DNA from 3 places in the Lelliottia sp. JS-SCA-14 genome. Region 1 is predicted to be linked to each of the others. Evidence: predicted binding sites of a transcription regulator. Region 1 holds the regulator's gene; each other region holds the start of a gene.
The links. Region 1 encodes PurR, which represses purine synthesis genes. Its sites were predicted from a motif close to CANGCAAACGTTTGCNTG; they were not measured.
Positions count from the first base shown of each region.

Region 1 (7,646 bases):
CGATCTTTCGCTGAGGCCTGCATGCGATAGCCCAGCGCGGCGAGAACCACGGTCGCCAGCATCACGCTGGTGGTGGTCATCAGCGGGGTGGCGATGAGCGCCGAAACAATCAGGCTTGCCAGGAAGCACAGACCCAGCTGCAGGGTGTTTTGCAGCGCCGCTGCACGCCCCGTCGCATGCGGGAACGGACGCAGCGCCTGCGCCACCACGATAGGGTAGATCGCACCGTTCGCCACGGCCATCACACAGAACGGGATCAGAATCTCCGTCAGCCCGACGTCTGGAATAAAGCCAACGGCCCAGGTCCCAATCACACTCACCGCGAAGAGCACCAGCAGCCACGGCAGCATCTGCTGTCCCTGCCATTTTTGCAGCGCTGCGCGGCAGCCGTAACCGCCGACCAGGAAGGCGATGGTCTGCGGGACATAGCTCAGGCCGATGACCGCCGGGCTGTAGCCCATATCGTGCAGAATAAACGGCGAACCGGTCAGCCACGCAAAGAAGCTGGCGGAGCAGGCGGCGTAGACCAGCACGTTGCCGCGATAGGCGCGGGAGCGCAGCAGGGAGAGGAAGGTGACGCGATTATCCGTCGTTTCAGCAGGTTTGGATGACGCCGGTTTCAGCGCGAAGGCCGGTAACATCAGCACCAGAGTGATGATAAACAGGGTGGCGAAGATCGCCTGCCAGTCAAAATGCACCAGGATCCAGCTGCCGAGCAGCGGGGCCAGGGCCGGAGAAAGACCGACCAGCGGCATGATGGTGGCAAAAATACGGTTCACGCGTGACGCGGGGTAGTAGTCCGTGACCAGCGCCTGCCAGGTCACCGCCGCGGCACACACGCCGAATGCCTGAATGAAACGCAACACTAAAAGCCAGGTCGCATCGCGCACCCAGAGCATGCCCAGACAGCCGACGGCAAAAATCGCCAGACCTAAGAGTAAAATCGGTTTACGACCGTAGCGGTCGGAGAGTGGTCCCCACAGCAGCTGCGCGAAGGCAAAACCGGCGAGGAACAGGCTCAGGCTGGCGCTGATGGCGGCGGCAGGGGTCTGTAAATCCGCCTGCATCGCGGCAAACGCGGGCAGGTACATGTCGGTGGCCAGGAAGCCCAGCACGCTTAAGCCGCCGAGCCAGACCAGGAATCCTTTGTTGGGTTGCATTGTTTTTATTTCCTAAAGAGGGCAGGTATTCACTGGCGCAGAGTGTAGGGAGTGCAAACTGCCTTGTGAAACGCTAATATTTGGTGGTTGCATTCAAAAATTTTGCAGGCAAAAAATGTGGTCTGAATATTCCTTAGAAGTGGTTGATGCGGTTGCGCGTAACGGCAGCTTTAGCGGCGCGGCCCAGGAACTGCACCGCGTTCCGTCTGCGGTGAGCTATACCGTGCGTCAGCTTGAAGAGTGGCTGGCGGTTCCGCTGTTTGAGCGCCGCCACCGCGACGTCGTCCTGACGCCTGCGGGCGTCTGGTTTTTGAAAGAAGGGCGATCTGTTATCAAAAAAATGATGATCACCCGCGAGCAGTGTCAGCAGATTGCCAACGGCTGGCGCGGCCATCTTGCCATTGCAGTCGATAACATCGTCAAACCGGAGCGCACCCGCCAGATGGTGGTCGATTTTTATCGCCACTTCTCGGACGTGGAGCTGCGCGTCTCCCAGGAGGTGTTCAACGGCGTGTGGGATGCGCTCTCTGACGGCAGGGTGGAGATGGCGATCGGTGCCACGCAGGCGATCCCGGTGGGCGGACGCTATGCCTTTCGCGATATGGGAGCCCTGAGCTGGACCTGCGTCGTGGCGCGCGATCATCCCCTCGCCGCCATTGAAGGTCCGCTGAGCGATGACACGTTGCGCAACTGGCCGTCGCTGGTGCTGGAAGACACGTCCCGCTCGCTGCCAAAACGCATCACCTGGCTGCTGGATAACCAGCGGCGGGTGGTGGCCCCAGACTGGGAAACCTCGGCGACCTGTCTTTCCGCAGGGCTGTGCGTCGGCATGGTGCCGGTGCATTTTGCGCGCCCGCGCATCGATCGCGGTGAGTGGGTGGCATTAACGCTGGAAAACCCGTTCCCGGATGCGGCCTGTTGCCTGACCTGGCAGCAAAACGATATGTCACCGGCGCTGGCGTGGCTGCTGGAGTATCTGGGGGATAGCGAAACGCTGAACAGAGAGTGGCTGAAGGAGCCGGAATAACCGGCCCCTCAGAGATGATTAACGGCGGTAATCGCGGAACGGACCGTCGGCGACGGAGCGGCGTTCAATCAGGCGCGGGTGGACTTCAATCGACTGCGACTCTTCACGTTTGCTGACGATGCGGTCCATCAGCATGTTGAAGGCCGTTTCACCCAGCGAGTCTTTCGGCTGGTGAATGGTCGTCAGCGCCGGGGTGAAGTAGCGGGCGTTGCGCACGTTATCGTACCCGATCACAGAAATGTCCTGCGGGACGCGCAAACCGAGTTCGTCGGCTGCGCAAAGGGCGCCCATCGCCATAATATCACCGCCGATAAAGACCGCGGTCGGACGATGTGACTGGGAGACAATCTGCTGCATGGCGCGATAGCCGGACTCAGGCTCGAAGTCGCCCTGCACGATCCAGTTTTCCGGCACCGTGATCAGCGCTTCTTCCATCGCTTTCATGAAGCCAGCCAGACGGCCTGCGCCGGTGTTGCGCTCCAGCGGACCCGGGATCACGCCGATTTCGCGGTGACCGCGTTCAATCAGGTAACGGCCCGCCATGTAGCCGCCTTCAAAGGCGTTGTCGTTCACGGAGTCGGTGAAATCGGCGCGGGTATCGCCCCAGTCCATCACCACCATCGGGATGTGACGATACTCTTCCAGCATCGAGAGCACGGATTCCGGGTATTCAGAACACATCACCAGCAGGCCATCGACGCGCTTTTGCGCCATCATTGACAGGTAAGCGCGCTGCTTTTCCTGGCTGTTCCAGGCGTTGCCGAGAATCAGGGTGTAGCCCTTCTGGAAGCAGTTTTTCTCAACGGCTTCGATGATCTCCGCGAAATAGGCGGCTTCGCTGCTGGTCGCCAGCAGGCCGATCGATTTGGTGTGATTCACTTTCAGGCTGCGCGCCACGGCACTCGGAGAGTAGTGCAGCTCTTTGATGGCAGCCCATACGGCGTTGCGCGTCTCTTCCGCAACAAAACGCGTTTTGTTAATTACATGTGATACGGTTGTAGTGGAAACGTTTGCGCGTTTCGCCACATCTTTAATTGTTGCCATTACATGTCACTCCAGACCATATCTTAAACTCCTGAAATACTTAAAGGTAAACGTTTGCCTTCTCTCACCCTTATCTCGCAATGTGAATTGCGATACGCCGGGAAAACGACTCAGAACGTCAGGAGGGGGTCAGTGGCCGGTACGCTTATAAATTTAGCGTGGAATTTTGTCTTATCTTGATGAAAAGGGGAAGAGCAAAAACGGTTATCAGTCTAAATCCAGGAAGATTTTTGGGGGAAACTGTGTAAAAATGAGCAAGCTCACTTTTCGTAAGGTGATTAAAAGGAGAAAAATTGATGAGTACCGATCTGAAGTTTTCGCTGACCACGACCGTTATTGTGCTGGCTTTGATTGTTGCAGCAGGTCTGACCGCAGCCCTGCACTGATTTAAGCGGGGGAGAGTTCTCTCCCTCGTCTCCTCTCCCTGATTGTTACCCATCCTGCAAAAATCTTTTGCTAATTTGTTAACTTCTCATTTTTTGTGATTGATGTCATGCTTTTGCCATCTTAGTCCTGTGTCGCGCGATGACGACGACACGGCATCCGGAGTTAACAATGAAAATCAATTTTCCCCTGCTGGCCCTGGCGATTGGCGCTTTTGGCATCGGCACCACCGAGTTTTCCCCGATGGGGCTGCTGCCCGTCATTGCTAAAGGTGTGGATGTCTCCATTCCGGCGGCGGGGATGCTCATCAGCGCCTATGCGATTGGGGTGATGATCGGTGCGCCGCTCATGACGCTGCTGCTCTCCCATCGTGCCCGCCGCAATGCGCTGATCTTCCTGATGGCGATTTTTACCCTTGGCAACGTGCTGTCGGCGATTGCGCCGGATTACACGACGCTGCTGCTGTCGCGCATTCTGACCAGCCTGAACCACGGCGCGTTCTTTGGCTTAGGGTCGGTAGTAGCCGCGAGCGTGGTGCCAAAACATAAGCAGGCGAGCGCGGTGGCGACGATGTTTATGGGCCTGACCATCGCCAACATTGGCGGCGTTCCGGCGGCGACCTGGCTCGGTGAAGTCATCGGCTGGCGGATGTCGTTCCTGGCCACCGCCGGGCTGGGCGTGGTGGCGATGCTCGCGCTGTTCTTCTCCCTGCCGAAAGGCGAGGCGGGTGAGCGCCCGGACGTGCGTAAAGAGCTGTCAGTGCTGGTGCGCCCGCAGGTGCTGTCTGCCCTGTTAACGACGGTGCTCGGCGCAGGTGCGATGTTCACGCTCTACACCTATATCTCTCCCGTGCTGCATGACATCACCCACGCCACGCCGCTGTTTGTGACGGCGATGCTGGTCCTGATCGGCGTGGGCTTCTCACTCGGGAACTATCTCGGCGGCAAGCTGGCGGATCGCTCGGTCACCGGTACGCTGAAAGGCTTCTTAACCCTGCTGATTGTAATTATGCTCGCCATTCCCTGGCTGGCGCGTAACGAATTCGGTGCGGCCATTGCGATGGTGGTGTGGGGCGCGGCGACCTTTGCGGTGGTTCCGCCGTTGCAGATGCGCGTGATGCGTGTGGCACACGAAGCGCCGGGTCTGTCGTCGTCCGTGAATATCGGCGCGTTTAATCTCGGTAATGCGCTCGGCGCGGCAGCGGGTGGGGCGGTGATTTCGGGCGGGCTGGGATACAGCTTTGTCCCGGTGATGGGGGCGATTATTGCGGCTCTTGGTCTGCTGCTGGTTCTCACATCCGGTCGCAAAGAGCCGGAACCGGCAAGCGTGACGGAATAAACCAAAAACGCAGAAGGGCAAAACCCTTCTGCGTGTCTCTTACGCGGCGAAGTTCTTCGCCACAAATTCCCAGTTAACCAGCGCCCAGAAGTGCTCAAGGTAGTTCGGGCGAGCGTTACGGTAATCGATATAGTAAGCGTGTTCCCACACATCGACGGTCATCAGCGGTTTCGCGCTGGTGGTCAGTGGGGTGCCTGCGTTAGAGGTGGAAACGATAGCCAGTTTGCCATCTGCCTCTTTCACCAGCCACGTCCAGCCAGAACCGAAGTTCTTGATTGCGGCGTCAGTAAACTTCGCTTTGAAATCAGCAAAGCTGCCAAACGCGGCATTGATCGCTGCAGCCAGTTCACCGGTCGGTTCGCCACCGGCGTTCGGGGCCAGGCAGTGCCAGTAGAACGTGTGGTTCCAGACCTGAGCCGCGTTGTTGAACACGCCACCTTCAGAGCTACGCACGATCTCTTCCAGCGTTTTGCCTTCAAACGCAGTGCCTTTCACCAGATTGTTCAGGTTAGTGACATAGGTCTGATGGTGTTTGCCGTAGTGATACTCCAGGGTTTCCGCGGAAATGTGCGGAGCCAGGGCGTCTTTTGCATACGGTAATGCAGGTAATTCGAACGACATTGCTTCTCTCCTTATTATAGTGTTGCACGCCAATAACCCTATTGAGTGCATGGATAGAGTAGCAAATTGAAAGGGTATGCAAAAGAGGAACTTACCCTGCCGACGGCGCGGCAGGGCAGGGATTAGCGAATGGTTTTCGGTGTCATCACGCGGCGCGCGCCAACGTAATGGCGGACCCAGTAGTCTTCGCTCAGGGAGGTGATTTGAATGTCCTGGCCGCTGCGAGGAGACTGAATGAATTTCCCGTTGCCGACGTAAACGCCCACGTGATCGGCGGTGCCGCGACCCTGGGTGCGGAAGAAGACCAGATCGCCGCTCTCCAGTTCACCGCGATTAACTGACGCGGCATCGCGCAGGTGATACATCTCGTTCGCGGTGCGTGGAATGCGGAACTTCACCAGATCTTTATACGCGTAATAGACCAGACCGCTGCAGTCGAAACCGGTGCGCGGGGAGGTGCCACCCCAGTGATACGGTTTGCCAATCTGACCCATCAGTTTGTTCATCGCGGTTTTTTGCGCTTTCTGCACGCGCACTTTATGCACCTCAGAGAGCTTCGCCGTTTTGCCCACTTTCACGCAGTTAGTTTTGTGGCCTTTACGCACGGTGCATTTTTCCGGAGTTACTTTTGCGGTGCGGGTCGGTTTGCTTCGGGTTTTACTGGTGAGGGCCTTACTGGAGGTGGACTGCTTGCGAGCGGTGGTGGTTTTTTTCTTTTCGCTTTTACTGGAGCTGGTGGTTTTTTTCTTACGTTCTGTGGTTTTCGCCAGATGCGATTTCTGCACGGCAGAGTGCCGCGCCTGCTCGGAGGCGTTAGCCGCTGGCGTGAAAACAAGTGATGTAAATAGTAAAGCACAGAGCGTGATCGAGATTTTTGTTATCCGCGCCACTGAGCATTCCTCTGAATTAGGAGCAGGTCATCAATAATGCCTGCGTATGATTTACAAAGCCCGTCGATTCTAATCTAAAAATCTGCGAGAAGTTAATAGCATTTATCGGCAAAAAAGTCTGTTTCGTTAGCGAGTGCAAAAAAAAACGTCAGACTGTTACCTTATTGCTCACTCCTTAAGCGAAACCGCGCGCGGCTTAGGGTTAAGCTATCTTAGGAATGCAACTTCAGCAGACAACCGTTATGATATATACAGGTGACGAAAATGTTATTTTCCGATGTCTGTCTGACCCGCTACAATGTCAGACGAATGCCGTAACAGAAGTTTAAGGAAGCAAGACATGAGCACGACTATTGAAAAAATCCAGCGCCAGATCGCTGAAAACCCGATTCTGCTGTACATGAAAGGTTCACCGAAGCTGCCAAACTGCGGTTTCTCTGCACAAGCCGTGCAGGCGCTGTCTGCCTGTGGCGAGCGTTTTGCTTACGTCGATATCCTGCAGAACCCGGACATCCGCGCTGAGCTGCCAAAATACGCTAACTGGCCGACCTTCCCGCAGCTGTGGGTAGACGGTGAGCTGGTTGGCGGTTGCGACATCCTGATCGAAATGTATCAGCGTGGCGAACTGCAGCAGCTGATCAAAGAGACCGCTGCGAAGTACAAAACCGAAGAGCCAGACGCAGAGTAATTTTGCTGCGGAGATAAAAAAAGCGACCTGAAGAGGTCGCTTTTTTTTGCCGGGAGGTACTGCGCTTACCCAGCGGACGATTAGCGATCTGTTTCGTCGCCCATCGGTAGCGGCCAGCCGCCGAGACGCTTCCAGCGGTTCACAATCTCACAGAACAGTTCTGAGGTGCGTTCCGTATCGTACAGCGCCGAGTGCGCCTGGGTGCCGTCGAAATCAATGCCCGCGGTGATACAGGCCTTAGAGAGCACCGTTTGCCCCAGCGCCAGCCCGCTCAGCGCGGCGGTGTCGAAGGTAACGAACGGGTGGAACGGGTTACGCTTGAGGGACGCGCGCTCGGCGGCGGCCATCATAAAGCTGTGATCGAAGGTCGCGTTATGCGCCACCATGATCGCGCGATTGCAGTTGCTGTCCTTCATGCCTTTGCGCACCATTTTGAAAATGGCGTGCAGGGCGTCGTATTCACTCACCGCGCCGCGCAGCGGGTTAGTCGGGTC
Region 1 is NZ_CP141606.1:2,156,237-2,163,882, forward strand. It holds gene punC (purine nucleoside transporter PunC) at 1-1,160, opposite strand, end outside; gene punR (DNA-binding transcriptional activator PunR) at 1,276-2,187, shown strand; gene purR (HTH-type transcriptional repressor PurR) at 2,206-3,231, opposite strand; gene U9O48_RS10130 (YnhF family membrane protein) at 3,528-3,617, shown strand; gene U9O48_RS10135 (MFS transporter) at 3,787-4,953, shown strand; gene sodB (superoxide dismutase [Fe]) at 4,993-5,574, opposite strand; gene U9O48_RS10145 (C40 family peptidase) at 5,697-6,464, opposite strand; gene grxD (monothiol glutaredoxin 4) at 6,805-7,152, shown strand; gene rnt (ribonuclease T) at 7,233-7,646, opposite strand, start outside.

Region 2 (7,646 bases), 1.3 Mb from region 1:
AGGCGCGGAGAAGATGACGTGCACACCGGCTTCCGTCAGACGACGCGCCCAGTGGATGTTCGCCTCTTCGTCGAAACGCGCCTGCAGCTCAACCACCACCGTCACTTTTTTACCGTTGTGCGCGGCGTGGATCATCGCATCAATAATGCGCGAGTCTTTTGCCACGCGGTAGATGTTGATTTTGATCGCCAGCACGTTCGGGTCGAACGACGCCTGGCGCAGCAGTTCCAGCACGTGCTCAAAGGTGTGGTACGGATAGTAAAGCAGCACATCGCGCTCACGGATGGCGTCGAATCCGTTACGGAATTTATCGAACCAGATATGGCGCAGGCGCGGCAGCGGTTTGTTGACCAGATTGGCTTTGCCGACGTTCGGGAAGCCAATAAAGTCTTTAAAGTTGTGGTAACGCCCGCCCGGCACGATGGAGTCGTAGCGGGAGATGGTCAGCTTGTCGCGCAGCATTTCCACCATCGCGTCCGGCATGTCGCGCTGATACACAAAGCGCACCGGTTCGGCGGTCAGACGTTGTTTCAGGCTGGAGGACATCAGCTCCATCAGGCTGGCTTCCATCTCGTGCACCAGGTCGTACTCGGCATCACGGGTCATTTTCATGGAATAGGCGTTCAGCGCGTCGTAATCGAAGAAGCCTTTGAAAATGTCGTCGAGGCAGTAGCGCAGGATGTTATCCAGCAGGATCATCGGCTTGCGACGGCGCGGCGTTTCCGGCGGCAGGTTCACAAAGCGCGGGACTTTGTCCGACGGGATCTCCAGCAGCGCATAGCGAATGGAGTCGCCGCGAATAATCTCAACCGCCAGATAGGTGTAGTCATCTTTCAGGAACTGCACCAGATCCGTTTCGCGATTGATAAGAATAGGGGTGATGTGCTGGCGCAGATAGTGTTTGAAGTAGTGGCGCAGCCAGGTTTGTTGATTGGCGGAAAGCTGACGTTCATTAATCAGGAAGATTTGGTTGCGTGCCATCTCGAGCAGCAGCTCGTTATACAGACCGTCAAATTCCTGGTCCGCTTTCAGGACGCGCGCCTGGATTTTTCCCAGCAGATGGCGTGAATGGGAGTTCAGACCTTGCTCTTCGCTGATGATGATCCGCCGTTTCAGTTCGGCAAAACGGACCTTGTAGAATTCATCCAGGTTATTGGAATAAATACCCAGAAAACGCATACGCTCAATCAGCGGATTGCTTTTATCAGCCGCTTCCTGAAGCACACGTTCGTTGAACGCCAACCAGCTTAGCTCTTTCTCGATGTATAACTTTTCCTGACCCATTACAACTTACACTCCGTTTCAATCACGGGACGCAGCAAATCCGTCTCGATTCTATTATGGCGAGCTTTGACACGAGATGTCCAACTGTGCCAGAAAAGTATGACAGTTAATTTTTTTTCTGGGGGAATTTAAGGGGTTGGTGGGGGATAAAGGCGTGTCGGGTGGCGCTGCGCTTACCCGACCTACAAAAACCGTAGGCCCGTGCAAGCGCAGCGCCGCCGGGCAAAACAGACTACTCGTCCGCCGCATGTCCCTGCGCGGGCAGCTTCACGCCATCCAGCCAGGCGGCGTTATCACGCATCTCAAGACGCCCCTCGACAAACCAGCTCACCACTAACGGATAAATGGCGTGCTCCTGCGTCTGGACGCGCTCGGTGATGTCGTCTTCGTCGTCGCCATCAAACACCGGAATTTTGGCCTGCAAAATCACCGGCCCGCCGTCCAGCTCGTCGGTGACGAAATGCACGGAGGTACCATGCTCCTCGTCGCCATTTTCCAGCACCTGACGGTGGGTGTGCAGACCCGGATATTTCGGCAGAAGAGAAGGGTGGATGTTCAGCAGACGGCCGGAATAGTGAGAGACAAAACCCGGGCTTAAGATGCGCATATACCCGGCCAGCACCACGACATCCGGCGCATAGGCGTCGATCTCCTGCACCAGCTCCCGGTCAAAGGCTTCACGACTGGCAAACTGTGAGGCTTCCAGCGCGTGCGCCGGGATATGGGCATCCCGCGCACGCTCAAGGCCGAACGCATCGGCCTTGTTGCTGAATACTGCGCGAATGGTGCCATTGATCTGTTTCTGTTTGCAGGCGTCGATGATTGCCTGCAAATTGCTTCCGTTGCCGGAAATGAGCACCACAATATTTTTCATTCAATGACCACGCGCTGTTCGGAATCAGAAGCTTTGATGATACCGATTTTCCACGCGTTTTCACCTTTCGCCTTCATCAACTCAACGGCTTTATCCGCTTCGCTGGCAGGCAGGGCAATCAGCATGCCGACGCCGCAGTTGAAGGTGCGATACATTTCGTGCTGGCTGACGTTGCCCGCGGTTTGCAGCCAGTTGAACACGGCTGGCCACTGCCAGGAGGACTCGTCGATCACCGCCTGCGTATTGTCAGGCAGTACGCGCGGGATATTTTCCCAGAAGCCGCCGCCGGTCAGGTGCGCAATGGCGTGAACGTCAACGTTCTCGATCAGCTCAAGAATGTTTTTCACGTAGATACGGGTTGGCGCCAGCAGATGATCGGCCAGCGGTTTGCCTTCGAGCTCGGTGGTTTCCGGGTCGCAGCCGCTCACTTCGAGGATCTTACGCACCAGGGAGTAACCGTTCGAGTGTGGGCCACTTGAGCCAAGGGCAATCAGGACATCGCCATCGGCCACTTTGCTGCCGTCGATAATTTCTGATTTTTCTACCACGCCGACGCAGAAGCCCGCGACGTCGTAATCTTCACCGTGGTACATGCCCGGCATCTCTGCGGTTTCGCCGCCGACCAGCGCACAGCCAGACTGCAGGCAGCCTTCGGCGATACCGGTGATGACGCTGGACGCCGTATCCACGTCCAGTTTGCCGGTGGCGTAATAGTCGAGGAAGAAGAGGGGTTCAGCACCCTGCACCACGAGGTCGTTCACACACATGGCCACCAGGTCGATCCCGATGGTGTCGTGGCGTTTGAGATCCATCGCCAGACGCAGCTTCGTGCCCACGCCGTCAGTGCCAGAAACCAGAACAGGCTCACGATATTTTTGCGGCAGTGCGCACAGCGCGCCAAATCCACCCAGACCACCCATCACTTCAGGGCGGCGAGTCTTTTTGACCACACCTTTGATTCGGTCAACCAGCGCATTACCTGCGTCAATATCAACACCGGCATCTTTATAGCTGAGAGAAGTTTTGTTGGTCACGGCTTAAGTCCCCACGCATAGCATAGTAAGAAAAATCGGCGCAATTCTAACAGTCCAGGCAAACGTTTGCGAGCCTATTCTGCGGTCAAAAAAAGTCGCTGAAAATTTACACATTTTTGCATTGGGCGAGGACAAACTTGATACCGTTCACGAAAATGAAACCGGTTTCGGCAATCTGCTTGCAACAGGCTAAGCCATTGCACATGATTTGACTGAAACCGGTTTCTGTAATTGTTTTTGCAGAAAATAACGCAGAATGAGGGAAAAGGCATGCCAGGATTTAAAGAAGGTTTTCTGTGGGGCGGCGCGGTGGCGGCGCATCAGCTGGAAGGCGGCTGGAAAGAGGGTGGTAAGGGGATAAGCGTCGCGGACGTGATGACGGTCGGGGCGCACGGCGTACCGCGTGAAATCACCCAGGGCGTCATCCAGGGCAAAAACTACCCGAACCACGAAGCCATCGATTTTTACCATCGCTACAAAGAAGACATCAAACTTTTCGCCGAACTGGGCTTTAAATGTTTCCGCACCTCCATTGCCTGGACGCGCATTTTCCCGAAAGGCGACGAGCTGGAGCCTAACGAAGCCGGTCTGAAATTCTACGACGACCTGTTCGACGAATGCCTGAAACACGGCATCGAGCCGGTGATTACCCTGTCGCACTTCGAGATGCCTTTCCATCTGGTGACCGAATACGGCGGCTGGCGCAACCGTAAGCTGATCGACATGTTTGTGCGTTTCGCCAGCGTCTGCTTTAAGCGTTATCAGCACAAAGTGAAGTACTGGATGACCTTTAACGAGATCAACAACCAGGCCAACTTCCACGAAGATTTCGCACCCTTCACCAACTCCGGCCTGAAATATGAAGAGGGTGAAGATCGCGAGCCGGTGATGTTCCAGGCCGCGCACTATGAGCTGGTGGCCAGCGCCCTGGCGGTGAAAGCCGGACGTGAAATCAATCCGTCCCTGCAAATCGGCTGCATGATTGCCATGTGCCCAATCTATCCGCTGAGCTGCGCGCCAAACGACATCATGATGGCGATGAACGCCATGCACCGTCGCTACTGGTTCACCGACGTACACGTGCGCGGGAAATATCCGCAGCACCTGCTGAACTACTTTGAGCGCCGCGGTTTCGAGCTGGATATTACCGACGAAGACATTGCAGCTCTGAAGCAGGGCTGCGTCGATTACATCGGCTTCAGCTATTACATGTCCTTCGCCACCAAAGCCACGCCGGATAATCCGCAGCTTGATTATGACGAAAGCAAAAGCCTCGTTTCCAACCCGTACGTGCAGAAATCCGACTGGGGCTGGCAGATTGACCCGGTGGGCCTGCGCTACTCCCTGAACTGGTTCTGGGATCACTACCAGCTGCCGCTGTTTATCGTTGAAAACGGCTTCGGGGCGATCGACGTGCAGGAGAGCGACGGTACGGTCAATGACCAGTACCGCATCGATTATCTCGACGCCCATATCCGCGAGATGAAAAAAGCGGTCGTCGAAGATGGCGTGGATCTGATGGGTTACACCCCGTGGGGCTGTATCGATCTGGTCTCTGCCGGAACCGGCGAGATGAAAAAACGTTATGGCTTTATTTTTGTTGATAAAGACAACGAAGGAAACGGCACCCTGAACCGCAGCAAGAAAAAATCTTTCGACTGGTATCAGAAGGTGATCGCCACTAACGGCGCAGACCTGTAATCGCCCGGCGGCGCTGCGCTTGCACGGGCCATAAGCCTCTGCGGTCTGGTGCCCTCACCCCGACCCTCTCCCACGGGAGAGGGCGCAAACACCAAAAACGGCAACCGGGTTGCCGTTTTGCCTTTACCTCCACCCGGCAAAACTCCCTTCTTTTTTTTCCTGTTTTATACTCACTATCGCTCCCTAATCCACTTTGCTTGATCGGCATCAAGCAAGATGGGTATGGCGAACCCGGAAAAAAGCGGTATAATCCGGCGATTTTTTTTGCGGTAGCCACCTCAGAGGAGAATGAGAATGAAGATTGTGGAAGTGAAACACCCACTCGTTAAACACAAGCTGGGCCTGATGCGTGAGCATGACATCAGCACGAAGCGTTTTCGCGAACTGGCCTCTGAAGTTGGAAGCTTACTGACTTACGAAGCAACGTCTGACCTGGAAACTGAAAAAGTGACCATCGAAGGCTGGAACGGCCCGGTTCAGGTTGAGCAGATCAAAGGTAAAAAAATTACCGTGGTGCCAATCCTGCGCGCAGGTCTGGGCATGATGGAAGGCGTGCTGGAGCACGTACCGAGCGCGCGTATCAGCGTAGTCGGTATCTACCGTAACGAAGAAACTCTCGAACCCGTCCCGTATTTCCAGAAGCTGGTGTCTAACATCGACGAGCGTATGGCGCTGGTCGTTGACCCAATGCTCGCCACCGGCGGCTCCATGATCGCGACCATCGACCTGCTGAAAAATGCCGGCTGTAACAGCATCAAAGTGCTGGTACTGGTTGCGGCACCGGAAGGTATCGCGGCGCTGGAAAAAGCGCACCCGGACGTTGAGCTGTATACCGCCTCTATCGACCAGGGGCTGAACGAGCACGGGTACATCATCCCGGGGCTCGGCGATGCTGGCGACAAGATTTTTGGTACGAAATAATCGAATAACGATAAAAAAGCCGACTTTGATAGTCGGCTTTTTTTTGAATAAAACACAAACAACTCACAATACTTAGAGGAAAACACTATGACGCGCCGTACTATCGGGGTGAGTGAAAGACCGCCGCTTTTGCAGACGATCCCGCTTAGTTTGCAGCACTTGTTTGCCATGTTTGGCGCAACCGTACTGGTGCCCATCCTGTTTCACATCAACCCGGCCACCGTACTGCTGTTCAACGGCGTCGGCACGCTGCTGTACCTTTTCATCTGTAAAGGCAAAATCCCGGCGTATCTGGGCTCCAGCTTTGCGTTTATCTCCCCGGTCTTGCTGCTGCTGCCGTTAGGCTACGAAGTGGCGCTGGGCGGGTTTATCATGTGCGGCGCGCTGTTCTGCCTGGTGGCTTTCATTGTGAAGAAAGCCGGGACCGGCTGGCTGGACGTGATGTTCCCGCCTGCGGCGATGGGCGCAATCGTTGCCGTCATCGGCCTCGAGCTGGCGGGTGTGGCGGCAAACATGGCTGGTCTGCTGCCTGCGGACGGACAATCCCCGGAATCCAAAACCATCATTATTTCGCTGGTGACTCTGGGCGTAACCGTATTCGGTTCGGTGCTGTTCCGCGGTTTCCTGGCGATTATCCCGATTCTGATTGGGGTGCTGGCGGGCTACGCGCTCTCCTTCGCGATGGGCGTGGTGGATACCTCCCCGATTGCCCAGGCGCACTGGTTCGCGCTGCCAACCTTCTACACGCCACGCTTTGAGTGGTTTGCGATCTTCACCATCCTGCCTGCAGCGCTGGTGGTGATTGCCGAGCACGTCGGCCACCTGGTGGTGACGGCGAACATCGTCAAAAAAGATCTGATCCGCGACCCTGGCCTGCACCGTTCGATGTTTGCCAACGGTCTGTCGACCATGATCTCCGGTTTCTTCGGCTCCACGCCAAACACCACCTACGGTGAGAACATCGGCGTGATGGCGATTACCCGCGTCTACAGTACCTGGGTGATTGGCGGAGCGGCGATCTTTGCGATTCTGCTCTCCTGCGTCGGGAAACTGGCGGCGGCGATCCAGATTATCCCGGTTCCGGTGATCGGTGGTGTCTCTCTGCTGCTGTACGGGGTGATTGGTGCGTCCGGTATTCGCGTGCTGATTGAATCCAAAGTGGATTACAACAAAACGCAGAACCTGATCCTGACCTCCGTTATCCTGATCATCGGCGTGAGCGGCGCGAAGGTGCACATCGGTGCGGCAGAGCTGAAAGGAATGGCGCTGGCGACTATCGTTGGCGTGGGCCTGAGCCTGATCTTCAAGCTGATCTCTGTGCTTCGCCCGGAAGAAGAAGTGCTGGACGCTCAGGAGAGCGAAAAAGCGTCACATTGATCCTGAATCCGGGCGGACGATCCGCCCGGTTCTCTCATCGCGGGTTCCGTGATAAACTCCCTCCCGATTTTATGTGAGACCTTGATCGAGGTATTTCTGAACGGACCGGCACAGCTCTCTCTGCCACTTTATCTTCCTGACGACGAAACTTTCGCGAGTTTCTGGCCGGGCGATAACCCCTCTTTACTGGCTGCACTGCAAAACGTGTTACGCCAGGAGCACAGCGGATACATTTATATCTGGTCACGCGAAGGCGCGGGACGCAGCCATCTGCTGCACGCCGCCTGCGCGGAGCTTTCCCAGCGCGGCGACGCGGTAGGCTACGTGCCGCTGGATAAGCGCACCTGGTTTGTCCCGGAAGTGCTCGACGGCATGGAACATCTTTCGCTGGTTTGCATCGACAATATCGAATGCATCGCCGGGGATGAGCTGTGGGAAATGGCGATGTTTAACCT
Region 2 is NZ_CP141606.1:3,454,989-3,462,634, reverse strand. It holds gene ppk1 (polyphosphate kinase 1) at 1-1,284, opposite strand, end outside; gene purN (phosphoribosylglycinamide formyltransferase) at 1,517-2,158, opposite strand; gene purM (phosphoribosylformylglycinamidine cyclo-ligase) at 2,155-3,192, opposite strand; gene U9O48_RS16160 (6-phospho-beta-glucosidase) at 3,463-4,893, shown strand; gene upp (uracil phosphoribosyltransferase) at 5,188-5,814, shown strand; gene uraA (uracil permease) at 5,902-7,191, shown strand; gene U9O48_RS16145 (DnaA inactivator Hda) at 7,288-7,646, shown strand, end outside.
Region 2: the regulator PurR is predicted to act here: its motif matches at 3,248-3,265, upstream of purM (phosphoribosylformylglycinamidine cyclo-ligase).

Region 3 (7,646 bases), 2.4 Mb from region 1:
AATTGTCCAGTCGTTGCTCTACGTGGAAACCGGCCTGTTCCAGGTAGTGATAAAATTTCTCGACGCTATAAAAGCGGCTGTTGCCATTCGCCATACAGGTGAAATAGAGCGAGGTCGCATTGAGGCTAAACGAGGCCGCTTCGAATTTCTGGGCATCCCAGAACAGTTCCATAATGCATAACCGCGCGCCGGGCTTCATGACCTGCGCCACGTTGCTCAGCATGGTGACAATCTGATCGGGAGAGAAGCAGTCGAGGAACTGACTCATCCACCATACGTCTGCTTCGCCCGGCAGCGCCGCGTTGCTAAGCATATCGACAGCATGGAACCCAATGCGATGAGATAATCCTGCATTTGCGATATTTTCCTGCGCCAACGCTATTTGCTGCGGGAGGTCGAGGAGGGTAACGGCGACATTTTCATCATACCGGCAGCAGCGTAAAGCCCATTTGCCTGTATTACCGCCTACATCGTACAATTTTGTCGGCTTGCTTGCGAATATATATGGCAAAGCGGCATCAAAAGCAGCGTCAGAATAGTAATGATCAAACGCAAACCAACTCTCTTTTGCCTGCACAGGTAATTGCGACAATGCGGGATAGATGGTCGGCCATTCGCCAAATACCGATAATCCCGCGGGTTTTTCAAGTTTTAGGGAATCGGAGAGGTGGAATAATCCCTGATAACAAACGTCCTGGGTAAAATCCATATTTACGCGGGTCATCGCATCGTGCAGGAGAAAATGTCCCACTTTTGCCAGATAGTAATGTCCCTCTTTATGGGTAACGATCCGTCCGCTTAATCCCATATCCAGCAAAACGCTGACAGCGTATTCATTCAGGGTACTGTTCTCGACAATGTCTTCAAGGCGTGCGCCCTGTTTCCCTTGTTTATCGAGCCAGGCCAGAACGCCAGAGTTACGCAAACAAAGCGCGGTTTGAAACAACATTGGAGCAAAAGCAATACGTTGTGCTTCTGTAATGGCATCCAGCGCGCTGAGCGAGTCCGTTTCGTACATTATTGCGTAACCTTTCGCGGGGTTGAGGAATACATTATCGGGCCGATAGCGGCCCGACTTTAGGCAATTTTACTGCGCGGCGCTTCTGGCGAGATTCAGCTGAATATCTTTGTCGAGATTACGAACCCAACGGTTGTAATTTTTGTGAATTTTACCGTCGCTGGCTTTCAGGTTGAGGCTGTTTTCGTAATTAATTGAATAGCTTGTGGCCGTGTAAGGAATGCGAACTTCGGCGCTGTGGTCGCGTGCCTGCAGGCGGCCTTTAATGACGCCAGGGCTGACTTCAGTCATGATCCAGTCGCGCTGAAGGCCCGCTTTCAGAATGGCAGACTTCACCTGTTCCGCAGAATGGCCCGCGCTAACGGTAGAGTGAACCTGATCCACCGGGGCAGTACGCGCACAGCCTGCCAGCGCCCCCATAATGGCAAAAGCCGCACACCATTTAACAATCTTCTTCATCAACAACTCCGTATCAATAATAGTGATCTCGTCCACGATATTTACGCAATATAATTCTTAAGGCAAATTTTAACCATTGCGATAAATAACATTTTTGCATTATTTATTTTGTGACATTGCCAATTTAACTTTAATTAACGCGCTGGCAATGTAGACAACGCTTTTGTTATCGGCTTTGCTAAGAAAATATTCACTTAAAAACAACAATTATGCCGATTCTAAAAAAATCGGCACAGAGTTTATAGATCTGATTAAGTCCGTAAACCTACCTCGTTGGGTAGGTTTACGAGAAAATTGTTACCCCGGAAGCCGACTTTTCGGTCGCCCTGGCCCGAGCAGAATGGCCAGTTTTCCGCCGCCTTTGGTGGTCTCCATCCATATTTTACACACGCTGGTCAGCGGTACCGAAAGCAGCATGCCCACCGGTCCCAGTAGCCATCCCCATATTAACAATGACAAAAAGACCACCATGGTCGACATTCCCAGACGATGGCCCATCATCCGCGGCTCGACGATATTTCCGAGCACCATGTGAACGACCAGGAATAACGCGCCGACCAGCATACATTCATAAAAGCCATTGAAAAGAAACGCCTGAATCATCGGCGGCACGGCGGAAAGCACCGCGCCGATGTTGGGCACGTAGTTGAGCAGAAACGCCAGTACGCCCCACATCAGCGCGAACTGAACGCCCATCAGCGACAGCCCGAGCCAGATAATCGCCCCGGTCCAGAGGCTGAGTAAGGTTTTCAGCGCCAGATAGTGGGAAACGCCCTTCAGCGCCCGGTGCAGGCCAGCAATGTGAATCTGCGGATTGTTCAGGGCGAAGCGCAGTTTGTACGGCACGTGGCGCACCTCGAACAGCATAAACACTACCGTCATCACCAGCAGCAAAATGCTGGCCATCGCGCCAGAAAGCCCGGTCATCAGCGTAGTGGCGAAGGTCATCACTTTCTCTGAATCCATGCGCTTTAGCATGCGTTCAGGCGAGATATGCAGGTTGAGGAACGGCAGCATCTCCTGCAGATCGACAATCTTGCGCGTCAGCTCTTTATTGTATTTCGGCAGCAGGGTGGAGAATTCGCTCAGCGATGCCGCCAGCACGCCGAACAGGGCGGTGAGGACCACCAGCATCACCAGCACCACAATGGTGATGGCGACAGGGCGACGCACGCCGCGACGGATAAACCAGGTGACTAACGGATTAAGAACAATGGCGAAAAAGAGCGCCAGCAGCAGTTGAACGATAATATCCGCCGCCGCGTGAATACCGGCGAGGATCACCACCAGACAGGCGAGTTTTAATAATATGTGCAGGCCCGTCTTGTCGGGCTGGGGGGTTGTCATGCTGATTCCTTATGTTGTGTGCCCGTTAAGTGTAGTGCGTAGGGACCGCTGCGTTTGACGCCGTTAATCTGAAAGTCGCTGCTGCTTTTCGCCGCATGACGTGGTAATAGTGAAACACTGTTGCAAAATACCAGGTAGAACCTCATGCCCGACCCTGCCGCCGAACCGGCACTGAGCGGATTGCGCCTCAATCTGCGCATTGTTTCTGTTGTGATGTTTAACTTCGCCAGCTATCTCACCATTGGCCTGCCGCTCGCGGTGTTGCCCGGTTACGTCCATGACGTGATGGGATTCAGCGCCTTCTGGGCGGGGCTGGTGATTAGCCTGCAATATTTCGCCACCCTGCTGAGTCGCCCACAGTCGGGGCGGTATGCCGATCTGTTTGGCCCGAAAAGTATCGTGGTGGTGGGGTTGTGCGGCTGTTTCCTCAGTGGCCTGAGCTATCTTCTGGCGGCGACCACCAGCGGCTGGCCGCTGCTCAGCCTGGCGCTGCTGTGTCTGGGGCGTGTGATTTTAGGCATCGGGCAAAGTCTGGCGGGGACCGGCTCGACGCTGTGGGGAGTAGGCGTGGTCGGCACGCCGCATATCGGGCGCGTGATTTCGTGGAACGGGATTGTCACCTACGGCGCGATGGCCCTCGGCGCGCCGCTGGGCGTGGTGTGCTATGCGTGGGGCGGTCTGCACGGGCTGGCGATCACTATTATGGTGGTCGCGCTGATGGCGATTTTACTCGCGCTCCCGCGACCGAAGGTGAAAGCCAGCAAAGGCAAGCCGCTGCCGTTTCGCGCGGTGCTCGGGCGCGTCTGGCCCTACGGCATGGCGCTGGCCCTGGCGTCCGCCGGTTTTGGTGTGATTGCCACCTTCATCACCCTGTTTTACGACGCCAAAGGCTGGGACGGTGCGGCGTTCGCCCTGACGCTGTTTAGCTGCGCCTTCGTCGGTGCGCGTCTGCTGTTCCCGAACGGTATCAACCGCCTCGGCGGACTGAACGTGGCGATGATCTGCTTTAGCGTCGAGATTGTCGGCCTGCTGCTGACGGGCATTGCGGGTGAGCCGTGGGTGGCGAAGATCGGCGTATTCCTCGCGGGCGCGGGTTTCTCGCTGGTCTTCCCGGCGCTGGGCGTGGTGGCGGTGAAAGCGGTGCCGCAGCAGAATCAGGGTTCGGCGCTGGCGACTTATACCGTGTTTATGGATATGTCGCTGGGGGTGACCGGGCCACTGGCCGGGCTGCTGATGGCCTACGCGGGCGTTCCGGTTATCTATCTTGCGGCGGCGGGGCTGGTTGGCGTTGCGTTCCTGCTGACCTGGCGCTTAAAAAAACGGCCCCCGGCGCAAGCGACGGAGGCCGTTGAATCGTGATGAAAATTACTGAATCACGAGGGTATTGATGATGTTTTCTGCGGCGGTCTGCGCTTTCTGCTGATCGTCAGCTGGCAGGGTGATCTGCATGGTCAGCAGTTTGCCGTCCACTTTGCCGAGCACCACGGAAGAGTACGCGGTCTGGCCTTTGGCAGAGATAATGCTGTCCAGCTGTTGCAGGGTATGGCCTTTCAGTTCGATGGACTTGTTGGTTACCACCTGCAGCTGCGGATCGCGGCTACGCTGTTGATCTTCCAGACGCTTGGTCAGCACCGCCAGATCTTCATTGGTGTCGTCACCGACAATCACAATGACCGCTTTCTGCCCGGTGGCATCGGAATAGACGTGCATGTTGTTCGCCTGGGTGCCCAGCTTGCCGCTCTGATCGGTCATATCCGCTGGCAGAGAGAAGCTGAGTTTGCCATCCATCAGATTAACCGGCTGTCCGGTGGCATTACTTTCCGCGGACGCGCCCTGAGCAGGGGTCTTCGTATCGCTGTTATCACAGGCCGCCAGACCCACTACCAGCAGGCCAATCCCGACATATTTAACCAGATTGCGCATTAACTTATTCCTTTCGATAAACGGCCATAACGGCTCATTCATCCATCTTATCACAACTGATAAACCGAACCTTTAACCTGCCTGCAATGCCGAGATTTCAGATTTATCCGCCAGCCTTTTCAGCAGCATATTCAGCAGCACGCCGTACATCGGCAGGAAGAAGACAATGCTGATCAGCACTTTGAAGCAGTAGTCCACCAGCGCGATTTCCATCCAGTGGGCGGCCATAAAGGCATCCGGGCTGCGCCAGAAGGCGATGAAGAAGAAGGCCAGGGTGTCGCTGACGTTGCCGAACAGCGTGGACGCCGTCGGTGCCATCCACCAGCGGTGGTTCTGTCGCAGACGGTTAAAGACGTGAACGTCGAGGATCTGTCCCAGAGCGTAGGCCATAAAGCTGGCGGCAGCGATGCGGGCGACAAACAGGTTGAAGTGCGTCAGCGCCTCAAAGCCCTGCCAGCTTCCCATGTAGAACAGGGAAGAGATGACGTACGAGACGAACAGCGCAGGCAGCATCACCGCAAAGATAATGCGTCGGGCCAACGGCGCGCCAAAAATACGCACGGTCAAATCGGTCGCGAGGAAGATAAACGGGAAGCTGAATGCGCCCCAGGTGGTATGGAAACCAAAAATGGAGATCGGCAATTGCACCAGATAGTTACTGGAAGTGATCACCAGCAGATGGAATAGCGATAGCCAGAACAACGCTTTTACGCGCTGCGATTGAGAGAACTGCGTCATATTGTGACCTTTTTGATTAATATTTGGGGTGAGGGAACCCAATTAAGCCGCCGCATATTACTGCTTTCAGTCCGTATTGCAATGGCTAATTTTCGCGCAATCGTTAACCTGGTTTGCTTTGCCGAAAACGCGGCGTAAACTACAGCCGTTTTTTGATATGAACGAGAAGATGATGACCGACCTGTTTTCCAGCCCCAACCATACCCTTGATGCGCAGGGCCTCCGCTGCCCGGAGCCGGTGATGATGGTGCGCAAAACCGTGCGTAACATGCAGACCGGCGAGACGCTGCTGATCATTGCTGACGATCCTGCGACCACCCGCGATATCCCCGGTTTTTGTACCTTTATGGAACATGAGCTGGTGGCGCAAGAGACGGGCTCCCTTCCGTATCGGTACCTGGTGCGCAAAGGGTAGTCGTGGTTTGCCGGGTGAACCCGGCATACAACATCATCGCTTTTTGCCCGGCGGCGCTTCGCATGCACGGGCCTACGAAATCATGAAAACGTAGGCCGGGTAAGGCGAAGCCGCCACCCGGCGTTTATCATCTCCGGCGCAACAACCGCAGTGCGTTCGCCGTCACCAGCACCGTCGCCCCCGTATCCGCTAATACCGCCAGCCACAGACCTGTTATCCCCAGCAGCGTGGTGACCAGGAAAATCCCCTTCAGCCCCAGCGCAATCGTGATGTTCTGACGAATATTGGCCCGCGTCGCACGTGCCAGCGAAATCATCTGCGCCAGACCGGTCAGGCGGTTGTGCGTCAGCGCCGCATCGGCGGTTTCGAGCGCCACGTCGGTCCCGCTGCCCATCGCAATCCCAATCGTCGCAGCTTTCATCGCCGGAGCGTCGTTGATGCCGTCGCCGACCATCGCCAGCGGGGCCTGAGCGTTCAGCCCAGTCACGGCCTGTACTTTATCCGCTGGTAACAGCCCGGCCTTAAACTCCAGGCCAAGCTCACTGGCAATTGCCGCCGCCGCGCGCGGGTTATCCCCGGTCAGGATCACGCCCTGAATCCCCAGCTGATGCAGCGCCGCCACCGCCTCTTTGGCATCTGCACGCAGAGTATCGCGCAGAGCCAACACCCCTTTTGCCACGCCGTCGATAACGACGATCACCACCGTCTGCCCGGCCTGCTCCAGCTCGCGGATCTGCGGGCTGAACTCGTCGGCAGGGAATTTATCGGCAGCGCAAATCAGCACCTTGCTGCCCTCAACTTCCGCTTCGATGCCTGAGCCCATCAGCGCTCGCTGCGCGCTGGCAGCCGGAATTGTCAGCCCGCGCGACTGCGCTTCACGCACAATTGCCTGCGCCAGCGGGTGAGTCGAACCCTGCTCGACGGCGGCGGCCAGCGCCAGCAGGGCGTCATCGGCAGGATAAATGCCCGTGACCTGCGGTTTGCCGACGGTCAGCGTGCCGGTTTTATCGAAGGCGATCTGCTGAACCTGGCTGAGCTGTTCCAGCGCCGCACCGCCTTTAATCAGCGCCCCGCGTCGTGCGGCGGCGGCCAGACCCGAGGTGATGGCCGCAGGCGTTGAAATCACCAGCGCACACGGACAGCCGATCAGCAGCAGCGTCAGCCCTTTATAGATCCACGCCTCCCACGGGGCGCTGAACAGCAGCGGCGGAACCACCGCCACCAGCAGGGCAACCAGCATAATTACCGGCGTGTAGATGCGGCTGAAGCGATCGATAAAGCGCTCGACGGGCGCGCGGCGCTCCTCGGCCTCTTCGATCAGTTTCAGAATGCGGTCAATGGCGCTGTCGCCGGGTTCGGAAAGCACTTTGAGCTGCACCAGACGGTCCACGCTGGTGGCCCCGGCAGGGACTTTCTCGCCGGTTTCACGCTCAACGGGGATCGATTCGCCGGTCAGGGCGCTTTCGTCGAAACTGGCCGTCGCGGTGAGAAGCGTCCCGTCCGCAGGCAAACGCCCCCCGGCGGCCACCTCCATCACATCGCCCGGACGCAGCGCCGTGATAGCGACCGTCTGGCGCTCGCCATTCACCACCACCGTCGCCGTCTCCGGTTTCAGCGCCATTAACGCGCTGACCCCTTTACGTGCCCGGCTCGCCGCCCAGCCCTCAAGGCGTTCGCCGATCAGGAACAGGAGCAGCACCATCGCCGCTTCCGCCGTCGCGCCAATAAACAGCGCGCCGATTGCCG
Region 3 is NZ_CP141606.1:4,545,279-4,552,924, reverse strand. It holds gene U9O48_RS21320 (class I SAM-dependent methyltransferase) at 1-1,018, opposite strand, end outside; gene U9O48_RS21315 (hypothetical protein) at 1,088-1,477, opposite strand; gene U9O48_RS21310 (AI-2E family transporter) at 1,775-2,824, opposite strand; gene U9O48_RS21305 (MFS transporter) at 2,969-4,183, shown strand; gene U9O48_RS21300 (DcrB family lipoprotein) at 4,190-4,747, opposite strand; gene U9O48_RS21295 (7-cyano-7-deazaguanine/7-aminomethyl-7-deazaguanine transporter) at 4,820-5,485, opposite strand; gene tusA (sulfurtransferase TusA) at 5,658-5,900, shown strand; gene zntA (Zn(II)/Cd(II)/Pb(II) translocating P-type ATPase ZntA) at 6,028-7,646, opposite strand, start outside.
Region 3: the regulator PurR is predicted to act here: its motif matches at 5,579-5,596, upstream of tusA (sulfurtransferase TusA).